Regions from separate parts of the Janthinobacterium sp. HH104 genome, predicted to be linked through region 1. Evidence: predicted binding sites of a transcription regulator. Region 1 holds the regulator's gene; the other holds the start of a gene.
What was found. Region 1 encodes HrcA, which represses chaperone genes, less so after heat shock. Its sites were predicted from a motif close to TTAGCACTCNNNNNNNNNGAGTGCTAA; they were not measured.
Positions count from the first base shown of each region.

Region 2: rpoH (RNA polymerase sigma factor RpoH) is a predicted target of HrcA. The motif match lies at 1,897-1,923, and genes of this name have one in related genera.

Region 1 is NZ_LRIB01000028.1:127,433-135,411, reverse strand. Features, by position in the region: gene JAB6_RS11420 (barstar family protein) at 92-418, opposite strand; gene dapB (4-hydroxy-tetrahydrodipicolinate reductase) at 426-1,235, opposite strand; gene JAB6_RS11410 (outer membrane protein assembly factor BamE) at 1,255-1,902, opposite strand; gene fur (ferric iron uptake transcriptional regulator) at 2,098-2,529, shown strand; gene hrcA (heat-inducible transcriptional repressor HrcA) at 2,578-3,594, opposite strand; gene JAB6_RS11395 (HAD family hydrolase) at 3,697-4,422, opposite strand; gene JAB6_RS11390 (hypothetical protein) at 4,667-5,266, shown strand; gene JAB6_RS11385 (hypothetical protein) at 5,303-5,884, shown strand; gene mmsB (3-hydroxyisobutyrate dehydrogenase) at 6,072-6,974, opposite strand; gene JAB6_RS11375 (enoyl-CoA hydratase/isomerase family protein) at 6,999-7,979, opposite strand, start outside.
Region 2 is NZ_LRIB01000058.1:73,195-81,173, forward strand. Features, by position in the region: gene ftsY (signal recognition particle-docking protein FtsY) at 1-18, shown strand, start outside; gene JAB6_RS26440 (cell division ATP-binding protein FtsE) at 29-772, shown strand; gene ftsX (permease-like cell division protein FtsX) at 769-1,689, shown strand; gene rpoH (RNA polymerase sigma factor RpoH) at 2,083-2,982, shown strand; gene JAB6_RS26455 (hypothetical protein) at 3,073-3,339, opposite strand; gene JAB6_RS26460 (hypothetical protein) at 3,518-3,970, shown strand; gene JAB6_RS26465 (antibiotic biosynthesis monooxygenase) at 3,974-4,321, opposite strand; gene JAB6_RS26470 (cytochrome P450) at 4,318-5,421, opposite strand; gene JAB6_RS26475 (helix-turn-helix transcriptional regulator) at 5,498-6,190, shown strand; gene JAB6_RS26480 (ABC transporter ATP-binding protein) at 6,201-6,932, shown strand; gene JAB6_RS26485 (CPBP family intramembrane glutamic endopeptidase) at 6,932-7,979, shown strand, end outside.

The DNA.
Region 1 (7,979 bases):
GGAAGAACGTAGGTCGGATTAGCGCTTGCGCGTAATCCGACTTGCACAGCCAACAATGTGTCGGATTACGCGGCGCTGCCGCTAATCCGACCTACTTCAGTACCAGCTTCAACGCCGGCTTTTCGCCATAATCGTCATAGCGCTCATTGATGCCGGCGATACAGAAGGTGATTTCTTCCAGTAAATCAGGTACTTGCGCCTTCATGCTTGCCGCATCCTGCACAACGATTTCCAGCACTTCGTTCGGCTTCAAACGGAATTGCGTCATGTTTTCGTCATCGCGCAAATAGCTGAGGCAATCGACCCAGGCATCCATGCTGTTGCCGTAGAACTCGGGGAAACCGAAGGCTTGCACGCATTGCGCGTGAAAGCTTGCTTCATCGGTGATGTCTTTTCCATTCAGGATGGCAGTGGCCATATCTTCCTCAGTTCTTCAGCGACAGCACATCCTGCATGTCGAACAGGCCGGTCGGTTTGTCGGCCAGGAAACGCGCGGCGCGCAGTGCGCCGTGGGCGTAGGTGACGCGGCTGCTCGACTTGTGGCTGATCTCGATGCGCTCGCCGATGCCGGCAAACAGCACCGTATGGTCGCCGACGATATCGCCGCCGCGGATGGTGGCAAAGCCGATGGTTGACGAGTCGCGTTCGCCCGTCACGCCTTCGCGGCCGTACACGGCGCATTCCTTCAAGTCGCGGCCCAGGGCGCCGGCCACCACTTCACCCATTTGCAGGGCCGTGCCCGACGGCGCATCGACCTTGAAGCGGTGATGCGCTTCGATGATCTCGATATCGTAGCCTTCGGACAGGCTTTTCGCGGCCAGTTCCAGCAGCTTCATGGTGACGTTCACGCCCACGCTCATGTTCGGCGCGAACATGATGGCCGTCTTTTCAGCGGCGGCGGCAATGGCGGCCTTGCCAGCGTCATCGAAACCGGTGGTGCCGATGATCATCTTGACGCCGTGCTCGGCGCAATACGCCAGGTGCTGCAAAGTGCCTTCAGGGCGCGTGAAGTCGATCAGGTAATCGGCGCCGGCCAGGCCGGTGGCCAGGTCGGACTCGATCAGCACGCCGGCAGGCTTGCCGAGGAAAGCGGCCGCATCCTGGCCGACGGACGGCGAACCGGCGCGGTCGAGAGCGCCAGCGAGCACGGCGTCGGGCGCGTTGCTGACCGCTTCGATCAGGATATGGCCCATGCGGCCGCTGGCGCCAGCGATGGCAATTTTCAGTTCAGTCATTTTATTCTCTTACAACAGCTTATTTGGTGGGTTCGGCAGCAGGTGCAGGTGCAGGTGCAGGCTCGGCGGCAGGCGCCGTTGCGGGTGCGGGTGCAACGTCAGGCTTGCTCACAGGAATGGCAGGGGCGGCATCGGCCGGCACCGGCACGGCGCTTGGCGCCACCGGCAATGGCACGGCGGCGGCAGGCACGTCGGCCTTGGCGACCTTGGCGAACGGCGACGGACCGGCGATACGGTCGATGTATTCTTTCTCCGTCGGCAAGTTACCGCCTTCGAAACGTTCCACTTTACCATCCTTGCCGAAGTACACGACCACGCGGCTGCTGGTGGTTTCGCCACTGCCCCGGGCCAGGCGGAATGGGTAATCCCAGCGGTCGGCATGGAAGATATCGGTCAGCAGCGAGGTACCGAGGACGAAGCGCACCTGGTCGCGCGTCATGCCCACTTTCAACTGGGCCAGCATCTCTTCGGAGACAAAGTTGCCTTGTTGAATGTCAGGACGATACGGCGAGAAAAACCACATGAATTTTTGCAGCGGCGTAATGGTGGTCGTTTGTGCGCCCTGTTCGGGGACCAGTTCCTTGCCTTCCTTTTGAGCAGCTGCCGGCTTTTCGCCAAGGATGCCACGGCTGGCGCAGCCGGACATGGCCAGCGCGACACAGACCATGCCTGCCACGACTGGTGCTCGGAATGAAATACGGTGCCAGAGAGATGGCAATACAGCCGGTGTTACGCGCATAAATGACCTCAATTTGATGAACAAAACGCCAGGAGTGGCCGGCCTGCCAAAAAATGCATATTTTGGCACTCCCCGCTAAAACGCTATATGATAAAGCACCTGACCCACATACGAGCAACAAACATGAGTAACAATCCTAGTGATCTCAAGGCAAGCGGCCTGAAAGCCACCCTGCCACGGCTGAAGATACTCGATATCTTCCAGAGTAGCCCGGTACGCCACCTGACGGCGGAAGACGTCTACAAGATTCTGCTGGCCGACAATATGGATGTCGGTTTGGCAACTGTCTACCGCGTCCTGACCCAATTCGAACAGGCAGGCTTGCTCAACCGCAACCATTTTGAAACCGGCAAGGCGATTTTCGAACTCAACGAAGGCTCCCACCACGACCACCTGGTGTGCCTCGACTGTGGCCGGGTTGAAGAATTCTTTGACGAAGAAATCGAAATCCGCCAGCAAAAAGTGGCCGAAGAGCGCGGCTTCAAGATCGCCGAACACGCGCTGGCCATCTACGGCAACTGCACCAAGACGGCTTGCCCGCACAAAACCGCCTGATTCGTTCCGGCCGCGCCCATGGAGCGGCTGGCGCATCAGGCAGTACGATCAATGATGGCTGAGCGCGCTTGACAGCAACTTGGCCGTGATATCGACAATCGGGATGACGCGCTCGTAAGCCATGCGCGTCGGTCCGATCACTCCCAACGTTCCCACGATCTTGCCGTTGACTTCATACGGCGCCGTCACCACGCTCATTTCATCCATCGGCACCAGGTTCGATTCGCCGCCGATGAAAATCTGCACGCCCGTCGCCTTGCTCGACACGTCGAGCAGCTGCATCAAGCCCGTTTTTTGCTCGAACATGTCGAACATCTGGCGCAGCGAATGCATATTCGATGACAGATCGCTCACGCTGAGCAAGTTGCGCTCGCCGGAAATCACCATGTCGTCGCTATGGTCGGCCATCGCTTCGCTGCCCGCCTCCACGGCGGCCTGCATCAGGCTGCCCATGTCGTCGCGCAACTGGCGCAGCTCGCCCTGCAGGCGCACGCGCACGGCGTCGAATGACAGGCCGCCATAATTTTGGTTGATGTAATTGGCCGATTGCACCAGTTGCGCCGGCGTATAGTCGGCCTCCGTCAACAGCAGGCGGTTCTGCACGTCGCCGCCGGGCGCGACGATGACGAGCAGGATGCGTTTTTCGGACAGGCGCAGGAATTCGATTTGCTGGAACACGGATTCGCGGCGCGGGCTGAGCACGACGCCGGCAAACTGCGACAGCGACGACAGCATCTGCGCCGCGTTGGCGATGGTTTTTTGCGGCTGCGGCGTCTGCAGGCGCATGCGCGACTCCACCAGATGCTCGTCCAGATGCCGGACGGTCAGCAAGGTGTCGACAAAGATGCGGTAGCCGCGCGGCGTGGGAATGCGTCCGGCCGAGGTATGCGGACTGGACACATAACCGAGCTCTTCCAGATCGGCCATGATGTTGCGGATCGTGGCTGGCGACAGGTCGAGGCCGGAAATTTTCGACAAGGCGCGCGAACCGACCGGCAGGCCGTCGGCGATATATCGCTCGACCAGGGCTTTCAGCAGTGTTTGGGCACGTGTATCGAGTTGCATGGTGTTTTATTTAAGCAAGTGTTTTGTTAAGCAAGCGGCAACGAAAGCGGCCGAACGTGCATCAACAGCGCCTATTATGCACGTTCGCCCGTCCGGCGGCGATCAATCTTCCAGTTGCCCCTGCAGCCACAGCAGCAATTCATCAAAGTTGGCGCAGATGGCGTCGGGCTGCACGCCGGCGGCCAGGTGGGCATCGCTGCCCTTGCGGTTCATCCACACGGCACGCATGCCCGCCCCTTGCGCTCCCGTCACATCGAAATACAGATCGTCGCCGACATACACGGCCTCATGGGGCGCCACGCCCAGCGCGGCGCAACCGGCCAGGAAAATGCTGGCGTCGGGCTTGGCCACACCGAAATCGCTGGCGGCAATCGACACTTTAAAATGCTGCGCCAGGCCGATAATTTCAAGGTCCGCATTGCCATTCGAAATGGAACCGACCAGCATGCGCTGGCCCATCCAGCCCAGGCCAGGCAAGACATCGTCATACGGCTGGACGCGATGGCGCGCCGCCAGGAACTGCGCGATGGCGCCATCGACCAGGGCCGGATCCTCGCCGGCGGCCTCGAAGGCGGTCAGCAAGCCCGCGCGGCGCAACTCGATCAGGTTGCCATGAAAATGCGGTTGTTCATTGAGCATGGCCAGGCGGTGCTGGCGCAGCACCTCGATGGAAAACTGCTGCGCCACCTTGGGCGCATGCGTGGCCAGCCAGTCGTGCAGCAGGGATTCGGCAGCGGCAATCACGGGCGCGATGGGCCACAGAGTATCGTCGAGGTCGAACAGGATGGCCTTGGGCGGCACGGCAGGTTTTACAGGGGCAAGGGACATGGGATTCACGGTGGATGCCGCGCCACAGTGCGCAGCCTGCATCTATTGTCGCACCGATCGCTGCCACCGGCATCGCTGCGCCCCCGTGAAATGGGGCCGGGCCAGCGCTTCCCGGCGAAAAATTGTTACAGGGTGATACAAGGCAAGATCATTCGGCTTGCCAGATAGACTAAAATAGGCGCCATTCCAATGCGGCGCCAGCGTCCGCGTTGCGCTACCCAACCTAATTCGTTTTGGAGAATGTATGAAAAATTTGTACCTGCGCTCGATGCTGGCGGCGGCTTGCGCCGTCACATTGGCAGCCTGCGGCGGCAGCGGCGGCAACCTGTATCTGAGTGGCCAAGTGTCCAATCTGGCAAAAGACGGCCTGATTCTCCTCAATGACGGCGAACGCTTGCCGGTCTCCGCAGGCCAGACCTCGTTTGTTTTCACCAAGCTGGTCAACACCGATGACCGCTACGACATCAGCATCGCACAACAGCCCAAAGGCGCCGTGTGCACGATTACCAATGGCGCAGGCAAGGCATCGAGCTATACCGTGACCACTGCCCTGGTGACTTGCACGACCAATACCTACCCGCTGAGCGGCACGATCACGGGCCTGACCGCCGACGGCTTGACCTTGGCCATTGGCAACGCCAGCACCAGCCCGCTGAAAGGCAGCACGAGCTATACGTTCCCCGCTGTCAATGACGGCATCGCCTACAATATTTCCATAGCGACGTATCCAGCGGGCCAGACGTGCAGTTTCGTGGGCTCTGCCAGCGCCAACGGCCGCGATGTCGTCGGCACCATGGGCTCAGCCGCCACGACCGGCGCCACACTGAACTGCACGGCGCAGTAAGCCACGCGATTCGTCACCACTATATTGGAGAAATACATGAAGTTATCCTGCCTGCGCCCACTCGCCGCGCTGCTGTTGACCCTAGGACTGGCTGCTTGCGGCGGCAAGGCCTCGTATGATGTCAGTGGCACCATCAGCAACTTGAACACCGACGGCCTGGTCCTGGCCAACGGCGGCGTCAATCTTCCGATTAAATCGGGCCAGACCTCGTTTACCTTTGCCAAGCGCATCGACTATGGCACCGACTACAACATCACCGTGCAGACCCAGCCAGCCCACATGACTTGCGCCATCAGTGGCGGGACCGGTTCGGCCGGTCATTACCTGAGCATCCAGGCAGCGGTCGTGTGCACGCAAAATAGCTACACGGTTGGCGGCACGGTGACTGGCCTGACAGCCGACGGCCTGGTCTTGATCAACGGCAATGCGCAAACCACGGTGGCCAAGGGCAGCACGACCTTCACCCTGGCATCGCGTGTTGCCGATGGCGACAAGTATGGCATCAGCGTATTTACCCAGCCAACCGGCTTGAAATGCAGCGTGGCGCCCAACACTGGCGTCGGCGTGATGGGCGAAGCGAACGTGACCACCGTGCAGATCGCCTGCAATCCGGGCTAACGCGGTAACGCTGGCAGCCGCGACGCGGCTGCCAGGAAGAGATATCACTGAAATATATAGTTGATATTCGAAAGATAAATTGGAGTTATATGTGGCGATGCAGCATAATGCATCTGTCTCCTCCAACTCTTCCAAGAATTGGATTTAGCCCGCTTTTACCAGCGGGCTTTTTTTTGCCCAAAATTCCTCAAGCGGGTTTATTCAACCCGGGTTGCAGCATCTGCACGATGCTGGAGAAATCCTGCTGCGCATAACCGGCTTGCGCATGCATCTGGTACAACTGGCGCACCAGCCCGCCCAACGGCGTGGGTGCGTTTGCCGACAGGGCCGACTGCTGCGCCAGGCCCAGGTCTTTCAGCATCAGCGCCGTGCCGAAGCCGCCCGTGTAATTGCGCGACGCGGGCGTGCCGTCCATGACACCGGGCCACGGGTTGTACACTTCCAGGGTCCAGTTGCGCCCCGAGCTCTTGGCCATGATGTCGGACAACACTTTCGGATCGAGGCCATGCGCCACGCCCAGGTTCAGCGCTTCGGCCGTACCGGCCATCAAGATCCCCAGCAGCATGTTGTTGCAAATCTTCGCTACCTGGCCCGCACCTGCCTCGCCCGCATGGAAGATGTTCTTGCCCATCTTTTCCAGCAATGGACGCGCCTGCTGCAAGGCCGCTTCGCTGCCGCCGACGATGAAGGTCAGGGTGCCGGCCGCCGCGCCCGCCGTGCCGCCCGAGACGGGCGCATCGATCATGGCAAAGCCGCGCTCGCTGGCCGCCTGCGCCACTTGCCGTGCCACGTCGGCCGCGATGGTGCTGCAATCGATGAACAGGGCGCCGGGCTTGGCCGAATCAAGCACGCCGCCAGCCGCCAGGTACAGCTCCTGCACGTGCTTGTTGGCTGGCAGCATGGTGATGACGGCGTCGGCCGTCTGTACGGCCGCGCTGGCGGAAGCAGCCGCCGTGGCGCCCGCTTCAACGAGGGATGCGACGGCTGCTGGCGCCAGGTCGAAGACGGACACGTGGAAGCCGGCGGCCACCAGGTTGCGGGCCATCGGCGCGCCCATGTTGCCCAGGCCGATGAAAGCGATATGTTGCATTTTTTAAAGTCTCCTATTGTTCTTTTAATGCAGGTCGCGCAAAGGATGGCTATCCCATGGCGCCGCGAAATATTCATTCTGATACGCGTCGCTGACGTCGGCCAGACTGGCCGGCTGCCACTGCGGCGCGTTGTCCTTGTCGATCAGCAAGGCGCGCACGCCTTCGCTGAAGTCCGCATGGGCGCAGCATTGCACGGCCACGATCAATTCCAGCTGGAACACTTGCGCCAAGCTCATGTGCCGTGTGCGGTCGCGCATGGCCCAGACCAAAGCGGCGGAACTGGGCGCGCCCTTGGCCAGCGAGTGGGCCGCCTTTTGCAGCCAGGCCGAATCGCCGTCGTACGCGGCAATGGCGGCCACCACTTCGGGCAAAGTGGGCGCTTGCGTCAGTGCCGCGATGGCGTCGAAGTTGGCGCGCACTTCGGAGACGGGCAGCATGGAGGCAGGCGCCGAGAAACCGCGCAGCAAGCGGCCCAGCTGCTCGCCGTTCGCCTGCGGGCTGGCTTGCCATTGCGCCAGCGCCAGCGAGTCGAGCACCATGGCGCGCTCTTCCTGGCGCAGGAAATAGTCGCCGAGCCCTGTGAACAGGGCGTCGGCCGCGTTCATCGGCGCGCCCGTCAAGCCCAGGAACAGGCCGCTGCGGCCCGGCATGCGGCCCAGGAACCAGCTGCCGCCCACGTCCGGGAACAGGCCGATCGTGATTTCCGGCATGGCGATGCGCGTGCTTTCCGTTACGACACGGTGACTGGCGCCCGCCATCAGACCCAGGCCGCCACCCATGACGATGCCGCCGCCCCACACGAGCAGCGGCTTCACGTACGTATGGATGCGGTGGTCGAGCCGGTATTCCTCGGCAAAGAAGGCCAGCGCCTGCGGGTTCGGCACGACGCCCGGTTGCTCGGCAACTGCCGAACGCAGGCTGCGCACGTCGCCACCCGCGCAAAAGGCCTTGTCGGTCGACGAGTGCAGCACCACGCAGGCGATGGCGTCGTCACTGGCCCAGCG
Region 2 (7,979 bases), on a different contig from region 1:
GAAGCGCTGCTCGGATAAGCCTACCTACATGATTGAATTTCAGCACGTCTCCAAGCAATACTCCCCCGATGCCGTGGCGCTCAGCGACATTTCGCTCAGTATTGCCAAGGGCGAGCTGGTGTTCCTGGCCGGCCCGTCCGGCGCCGGCAAATCCACCCTGCTGAAAATGATCGCCGCCATGGAACGCCCCACTTCGGGCAAGCTGATCGTCAATGGCCAGGACATGGCAAAGATCAAGCCGGCCGGCGTGCCCTTCCTGCGTCGCAACATGGGCCTGATCTTCCAGCAGCAAAAGTTATTGAACGACCGCTCCATCCTGGCCAACGTCATGCTGCCGCTGCTCGTCGTGGGCGCCCACAAGGCGGCCGCCGAGCAGCGCGCGCGCGCCGCACTCGACAAGGTGGGCTTGCTGGACCGCGCCATGGCGCGGCCGCTGTCGCTGTCGGGCGGCGAGCAGCAGCGCGTGTCGATCGCGCGCGCCATCGTCAACCGGCCGCAGATCATCCTGGCCGACGAACCGACGGCCAACCTGGACCGCGCCAGCGCCAACAAGGTGCTCGACGCCCTGAAAGCCTTCCACTCGGTGGGCGTGACCTGCCTCATTTCCAGCCATGACGAACAGATGCTCGACGCCGCCGCCCGCGTGATCCACCTGAAAAACGGCCAGCTGGTCGCCATCGACAAGGCCACGCAAGCGCCCGTCTTCGCCCCGCCCGATCCCGATTTTGCACCGTCCCCCGGCCTGGACGACACGCAGGGAGAACAGCCATGAGAGGCTGGTTCCGTCAACACCGCTTCGCGCTGGGCTCGGCGCTGATTCATTTACGCAAGTCGCCAGGCGGCTTTCTGTTGAACGTCGTCGTCGTCGCCATTGCCCTGTCGCTGCCGTTCGCCGGCTTGACCATGCTCGACAATGTGCGCCCGATGTCGGAACAGATGTCGGTCGATCCGGAAATCAGCGTCTTCCTGAAGATCGACACGCCGCGCGAACAAGCCGTGGCCCTGGCCAGTTCCATGCGCAAGATCGTGGGCGAGCAAAAGGCAAAGATCGTCTTCATCCCGCGCGAACAGGCGCTCGATACCCTGAAAAACAAGAATGGCCTGGCCGATGTACTGAGCACCTTGGGCGACAATCCCTTGCCCGACAGCTATGTGCTGAAACTCGACGCCTTCAGCAGCGCCAGCGAAGCGCAGGACGTCGATGCGGTGGCGGAACAGCTGCGCCACTTGCCCGGCGTGGAATCGGCGCAAGTCGATTCTGCCTGGGTCAAGCGCCTGGCGGCCCTGCTGGGCGTGCTGCGCCTGGTGCTGCTGCTGCTGGCCATCACCCTGGGCGTGGCCGTGATCGCCGTGGTCTTCAATACCATCCGCCTGCAAGTGATGCAGCAGCGCGATGAAATCAGCATCTCGAAACTGATCGGCGCGACGGACACCTTCATCCATCGCCCCTTCTATTACACGGGTGCTCTGCTGGGCCTGTGCGCCGGCGCGCTGGCCCTGGGCGCCGTGGCGCTGGCCTTGCAACCGCTGAATACCGCGATTGCCGAGTTTGCGCGCCTGTATGCGTCCGAATTCCAACTGGTGCCGCTGGCGCCGCTGCCGATGGCGGGCTTGCTGGCCGTCAGCGCCGGCCTGGGCCTGATCGGCGCCTTCCTCTGCGTGCAGCGCCACCTGGCGCGCCTGAACTGACCATCCCTTCCATGGCGGCGCCTTCGGTGCCGCCATGCGCGTCACCCTCCCCCGTCTGCTGTTATCTTGATATTAAGCAAGTATTCTTAAGGCTCGCTTCAGCCAGAGGCCGTAGACTAGCTACGTGGTCAAATCGCTGTTCAGAGATATATATCAAGCATTAATCCGCCATAGTATTTAGGCTATCAGGACGATTAAATGTGCTGATTGGCACTCTCAGGCAGAGAGTGCTAATATAGGGACATACCAAAGGCAGTAGCGCCATGGACGCCAGATGAAGATGGTGCCGCGCTCTGCAAAGTGCAAGACCGGATACGCAAAAACGAACAGACAACAGGACCACGTCGCGTGACGTGGCCAACTAGAACAAAGCAAGACTACGAGGGAGAAAACATGACTATGATGTCCGCAACGTCCGCATTGGTTCCGACCAAAAGTAATGCGCTGGGCCTCGGTTTCACTGGCAATCTGGGCAATATCGACGCCTATATTTCGGCCGTGAACCGCCTGCCCATGTTGACCCACGACGAAGAAATTTCGCTGGCGAAACGCCTGCGCGAAAAAAATGACCTGGCCGCCGCGCAAGAGCTGGTGCTGTCGCACCTGCGCCTGGTGGTCTCGATTGCCCGCGGCTATCTGGGCTATGGCTTGCCGCATGCCGACCTGATTCAGGAAGGCAATATCGGCTTGATGAAAGCCGTGAAACGTTTCGATCCGGACCAGGGCGTGCGTCTGGTGTCGTACGCCATGCACTGGGTGAAGGCCGAGATGCATGAGTACATCCTGAAAAACTGGCGCCTGGTCAAGGTAGCGACGACGAAGGCACAGCGCAAGCTGTTCTTCAACCTGCGCAGCCACAAGACGGGCCTAGACGCGATGACGCCGAAGCAGATCGATGCGCTGGCCAAGCTGCTCGACGTAAAGCGCGAAGAAGTGATCGAGATGGAAACGCGTTTGAGCGGCCGCGACATTGCACTGGAATCGCCAACCGACGATGAAGACGACAAGTTTTCGCCGATCGCCTACCTGTCGTCGGAGCAAAGCGAGCCGACCAAGGTGCTGGAAGCGGAACAAGTGACGCGTTTGCAATCGGAAGGCCTGGAAACGGCCTTGAGCAAGCTGGACGCCCGTTCGCGCCGCATCATCGAAGCGCGCTGGCTGGCCAACGACGACGGCTCGGGCGCTACCCTGCACGCGCTGGCAGAAGAGTTCGGCGTATCGGCCGAACGCATCCGCCAGATCGAAGTGGCGGCGCTGAAAAAAATGAAGGGCGCCTTGGCCGCCTGGGTGTAATCGCAAGCAATGCCGCAATGCAAAAGGCGCCGCAAGGCGCCTTTTAGTTTTACAAGTTGATGTTTATCAACAGATAAACATGGCAGCCCATTAAGCTGCGGTCAAGCCCTTGACGAGGACTTCGGCGACCAATTCATTCAGATCCGCACCGCGCTCCTTGGCCAGGGTCTGCAATTGCAAGACCAGATCGCTGTTCAGCTTGACGGCGAATGGCACCAGACCCAGGGCCTGGTCGCGCTTGCGCTGCTCGCGGCGGTCGACGACCACCGCTTCCTTACCGAATGCACCGGCGCCGGGAACATTCATCTTTCCCATCAGTTTCTTGGCATCGCTTTTGGCCAGGTCGGTTTTTTTCATGGTTGTTTCCTGATTTTCAAAACAGCCATTTTACGCAGTAATCGGCGCGCCGCGTGGCCGGCGCGTGAATTCATCGGCAGCACGTCAATAGTGCGCCAGAAAAATATCATTTTGTTACTATCATTTTATCCCACGCGTGCACAGGCACGCCCGGGACGCTCTACCTGAAAGGAAAAACATGCATTCTCTGACCCGCTCTTGCCGCACCATGCTGCTTCCCCTGTTCTTCGCCTGCCTGGCCGTACTGGCCGGCTGCGGCGCGGCCGGCAGCGCCGGCGACGCGGAAAACACGCCGCGCAGCGTCACCCACGTGCTGTCGCCGGGCGAACAGGTCGCCATCACGGCCACCGATACCCTGAAACTCGAGCGCGTCAACGACAGCCGCTGCCGCAAGGGCGCCGTGTGCGTATGGAAAGGCTACGTCAGCTACAGTTTCAGTTTGCTCAACAGTGCGGGCGCCACGGACATCGTCCTGTCCGATTCCATGCCCGGCGCTTCCAGTTCCGTCACCGTCAACCACCTGACGTTTACCTTGCTCGACGTCGATCCGGCCACGCCGCCAGCCCTGAACGCAGAACAGCCCACCTACCGGGTCAAGGTCAAGATCACGCAGGGCGCCCTGCCCCGCTAAGCGCTAGGCATCGTGGCGCTGGCGGCTGTCGGTCGGCGCCTGTTGCCGGTCCAGCATGCCGTAATCGCGCACGACGGCGGCGATGCGCAGCCGGTAATCGTCAAATACGCCCTGCCTGCCAGCCGATTGCGCCGCCCGGTGCGCTTCCAGCTGCCGCCACTGCGCCAGCGCCGCCTCGTCGCGAAAGAACGACAGCGACAGCAATTTGCCCGGCTCGCTCAAGCTGCTGAAGCGCTCGATGGAAATGAAACCATCGACTTCATCAAGCAGGGGACGCAGCGCCGCGGCCAGATCCAGATACTGCTGGCGCCCTTCTGCACTGGGCCACACTTCAAAAATCACGGCGATCATGCGCTCGCTCCTTGCGTAAACACAGGGATGCGGGCGTTCAGCGACGCTTGATAACACCACGCCAGCGGCAAGTCTTCCAGCCTGTCGGCCCACGCTTGCAAACAAGCTGCGGCGATGGCGTGCGCGATGGACTGGCCCGGACAGACGTGGCGGCCATGGCCAAAGCCCGACTCCGCATGGCCGGCGCTGGCCAGCACGACGACGATCATCTGCCCCGCAGGCACGCGCACGCCATCGCATTCCACAACGTCCACCGTGTAGCGGCGCGTGTTATGGATCGAGGGATCATGCCGGCTGACTTCGCGCAGCATGGCCGGCCAGCGCTCAGGCGACGCGCGCAGTTGCGCCAGCAACTCCGGCTGCGCGTGCAAGGCAACGATGGCATTGCCCAGCAAGCCGGCCGTGGCGTCGCACGTCTGCGACAGCAAGCCCACGAGGTTGGCCAGCAGGCCGCTCCCCATGGCATCGGTCTCTGTCGCGATACTGGCCAGCAGGCTGCCCGGCCTCGCGTTGCCCTCGCGCAGCAAGTGGCCCAAACCTTGCAGCAGGGAATCGGCAGCCTCCTGCGCGCCAGCCAGTTGTTCACCATTGCTCAGCGGCGACAGGCAAGCAACAAAATCGCGCGTCCATTCGGCCAGCGCCGGCCATTGCGCTGGCGCAAAGCCCAGCAAGTGGGCCATGACGAACAGCGGCAGTTGAAAAATCGCCTCGTTCAGCTGGGCGGCGCTGGCGGGAACGCGGTCACCAGCGAGATGTGCGACCTGCCGCTGCAGCCGCGCCAGGTCCACCTGGGCCAAGGCGCGCGCCAGCACCTGTTTCGGCACGGCATGCCGCTCGCCATCGTTCATGCGCACCAGTTCGGCAAAAATCGCACCGCACGGCGTGCCTGCCAGATTCTGCGGCACGCCCAAGCCCGGCGGGCGCACGCGGCAAGCGGGATGCTCGAGCACGGCCTGCACGCCGGCCGCGCCCGTCGCCAGCCAGCAATCGAGTGCCGCATCGAAACGCAGCGGCGGGCCGTCCGCCAGGCGGCGATAGTAGTCATACGGCGCCATGTGGGTGACGGCTGAAAAAGGGTCGGCGGGGTCGGCGAGATGCATGCGCATTCCATTGCAGTGAGGTGGGGACACGAGTATGCTGGTCCTTCCACCACAACACTTCGCCAGCAAACGAATCATGGATGACAAACTTCCGTCGGCCGACATGGGCCTGGCGCAACTGGCCGGCGCCATCGCCGAACCGGCCCGCGCGCGCATGCTGTGCAGCCTGCTTGATGGCCATGCGCGCACGGCCACGGAATTGGCCACGCTGGCCGAAGTGGGCGCCTCGACGGCCAGCGCCCATCTGGCGCGCTTGCGCGACGATGGCTTGCTGTCAATGGTGGCGCAGGGCAAGCACCGCTACTACCGCCTGGCCAGCGCGGAAGTGGGCCAAGCCCTCGAAGCGCTGCTGGTGGTGGCCGGCGTGCCGGCAACGCCATTTACCCCCTCCACCCCGGACCGCCTGCGCCATGCGCGCACCTGTTACGACCACATGGCCGGCACCGTCGCCGTCGCCCTGCACGACCAGTTGCACGCGCAGGGCTGGCTACTCGACGACGGCGGAGAATATCGTCTGTCGGAAGCGGGCGCGGCCGGCATGGCGGCCCTGGGCATCGACGTGCCGCAATTGCAGCGCCAGCGCCGCCGCTTCGCCTGTGCCTGCCTGGACTGGAGCGAACGGCGCGCCCACCTGGGCGGCGCGCTGGGAGCCGCCCTGCTGCAACTGGCCCTGCGCCAACGCTGGGCCGAGCGCGAACTCGACAGCCGCGCCCTGCGCATCACGCCGGCCGGCGAGCGGAGCCTGCTGGCCGCCTTCGGCGCTTGCTGAGGGACACACGATGATCGCGTTCCAGGACCTGGCCAAACAGTACGGCAGCTTCGAAGCCGTCAAGCCGCTGACCTTGCAAGTGGGCAAAGGAGAAGTCTTCGGCTTCCTGGGCCCGAACGGGGCGGGAAAGACCACCACCATCCGCATGCTGATGGGCATCCTCGTGCCCAGCAGCGGGCGCGTACTGGTCGATGGTCTCGATTGCCACCGCGACGGCGCCGCCGTCAAGCGCAAGGTGGGCTATTTGCCCGACAATCCCATCTTTTACGACTATTTGCGGGGCCGTGAAATCCTGCAATTCGTCGCCGAAATGCATGGTTTTTCGCGCACGGAAGCGGCCGCCCGCGCCGCACGCCTGCTCACGGAATTCGGGCTCGATGAAGCGAGCGAGGATTTCGCCGTCAATTACTCGCTGGGCATGAAGAAAAAACTGGGCCTGGCGTGCGCGCTGATCCACGACCCGGCCGTGCTGATCCTCGACGAACCGATCAACGGCCTCGACCCGCGTGCCTCGCGCGACGTGCAGGAACGCTTGCTGCGCATCGCCGCGGCCGGCACCACCATCTTCGTTTCCACGCATCTGCTCGATATGGCGCAAAAGCTGTGCAGCAGGGTTGCCATCATCCACCGGGGCGCCCTGGCGGCCACGGGCAGCCTCGACGATATCCGCCAGCAGCTGTCCAGCGACGGCAGCCTGGAAGACATCTTTTTACAGCTCACCGACGAAACGGCTGCCGCGTGATGCCCGCGCCACCAGGCGCCTGGCGCGCCGTCTGGCTGCTGACCCGCTTGCGCCTGCAGCGCCTGCTCAACGTCAGCGGCAGGGGCTTTTCCTTCAAGAAAAACAATAAAAGCCGCCCCGCCACGCCGGGCAAGCGTGGCGGGCGCTGGCTGCTGGGCGCGCTGCTCTTGCTGCCCATGCTGCTGTCCTTCGGCAGCATCGCCCACCATAGCGTACTGAACATGCATTGCCTGCTGGACCAGGTCGCCGCCTGCCAGGCGCGCGGCAGCCTGCACACGGGCAGCCACCTGCTCGATCCCGTCATCGCGCAATTGATGGCCACGCCCTTTAGCGCGGCGCTGATCGGCGGGCTGACCCTGCAGTTGGCGCTGCTGTGGCTGGTCAGTGTCCTGCTGCCGCTGGGCATGGGAGAACTGTCGAAGCCGGACTGGGATCTGGAATGGCTGGTCACCCTGCCCGTCGAGAAAAGCACCTTGCTGTGGGCGCGCGTGCTCGAACGCACGCTCGTCAATCCGGCGGGCTTGCTGGCCCTGTGGCCCAGCACGACAGTGATCGCCTGGTATTCGGGCCAGGGCTGGATGTCCCCTTTGTCCGGCCTGCTTGCCAGCCTGGTCCTGCTGGCCCTGGCCGCCATGCTGCGCACCCTCATCGACACGGGCTTGCGCATGTCGCTCACGCCATCCCGGCTGGGCAACCTGCAGGCGGTGATTTCTCTGGCGGGCCTGTTGCCCATGTATATGGGCATGTCGTTTGGCATGGGTACGGGCGGCTTCGCGTATGCGTGGGCGGCCGCCATGCCCGCCTGGAGCAGCTGGACGCCGCCGGGCCTGTTGCTGCGCGTGCTCAATGCCGATGGCATGGCCGCCTTGCTGCCCGCCGCTCTGCTGCTGGTGCAAATGCTGCTGCTGATGTGGCTGGGCATGGCCATCCTGCGCCGCCAGTTGCGCCACGGCGTGGTGGGCCAGGGACAGCGCGAAGGCGCGCGCAAGCCGGCGGCGGCGCCATTGCCTACACGCCGGTGGCGCCTGCGCATCGGCACGGCGATCC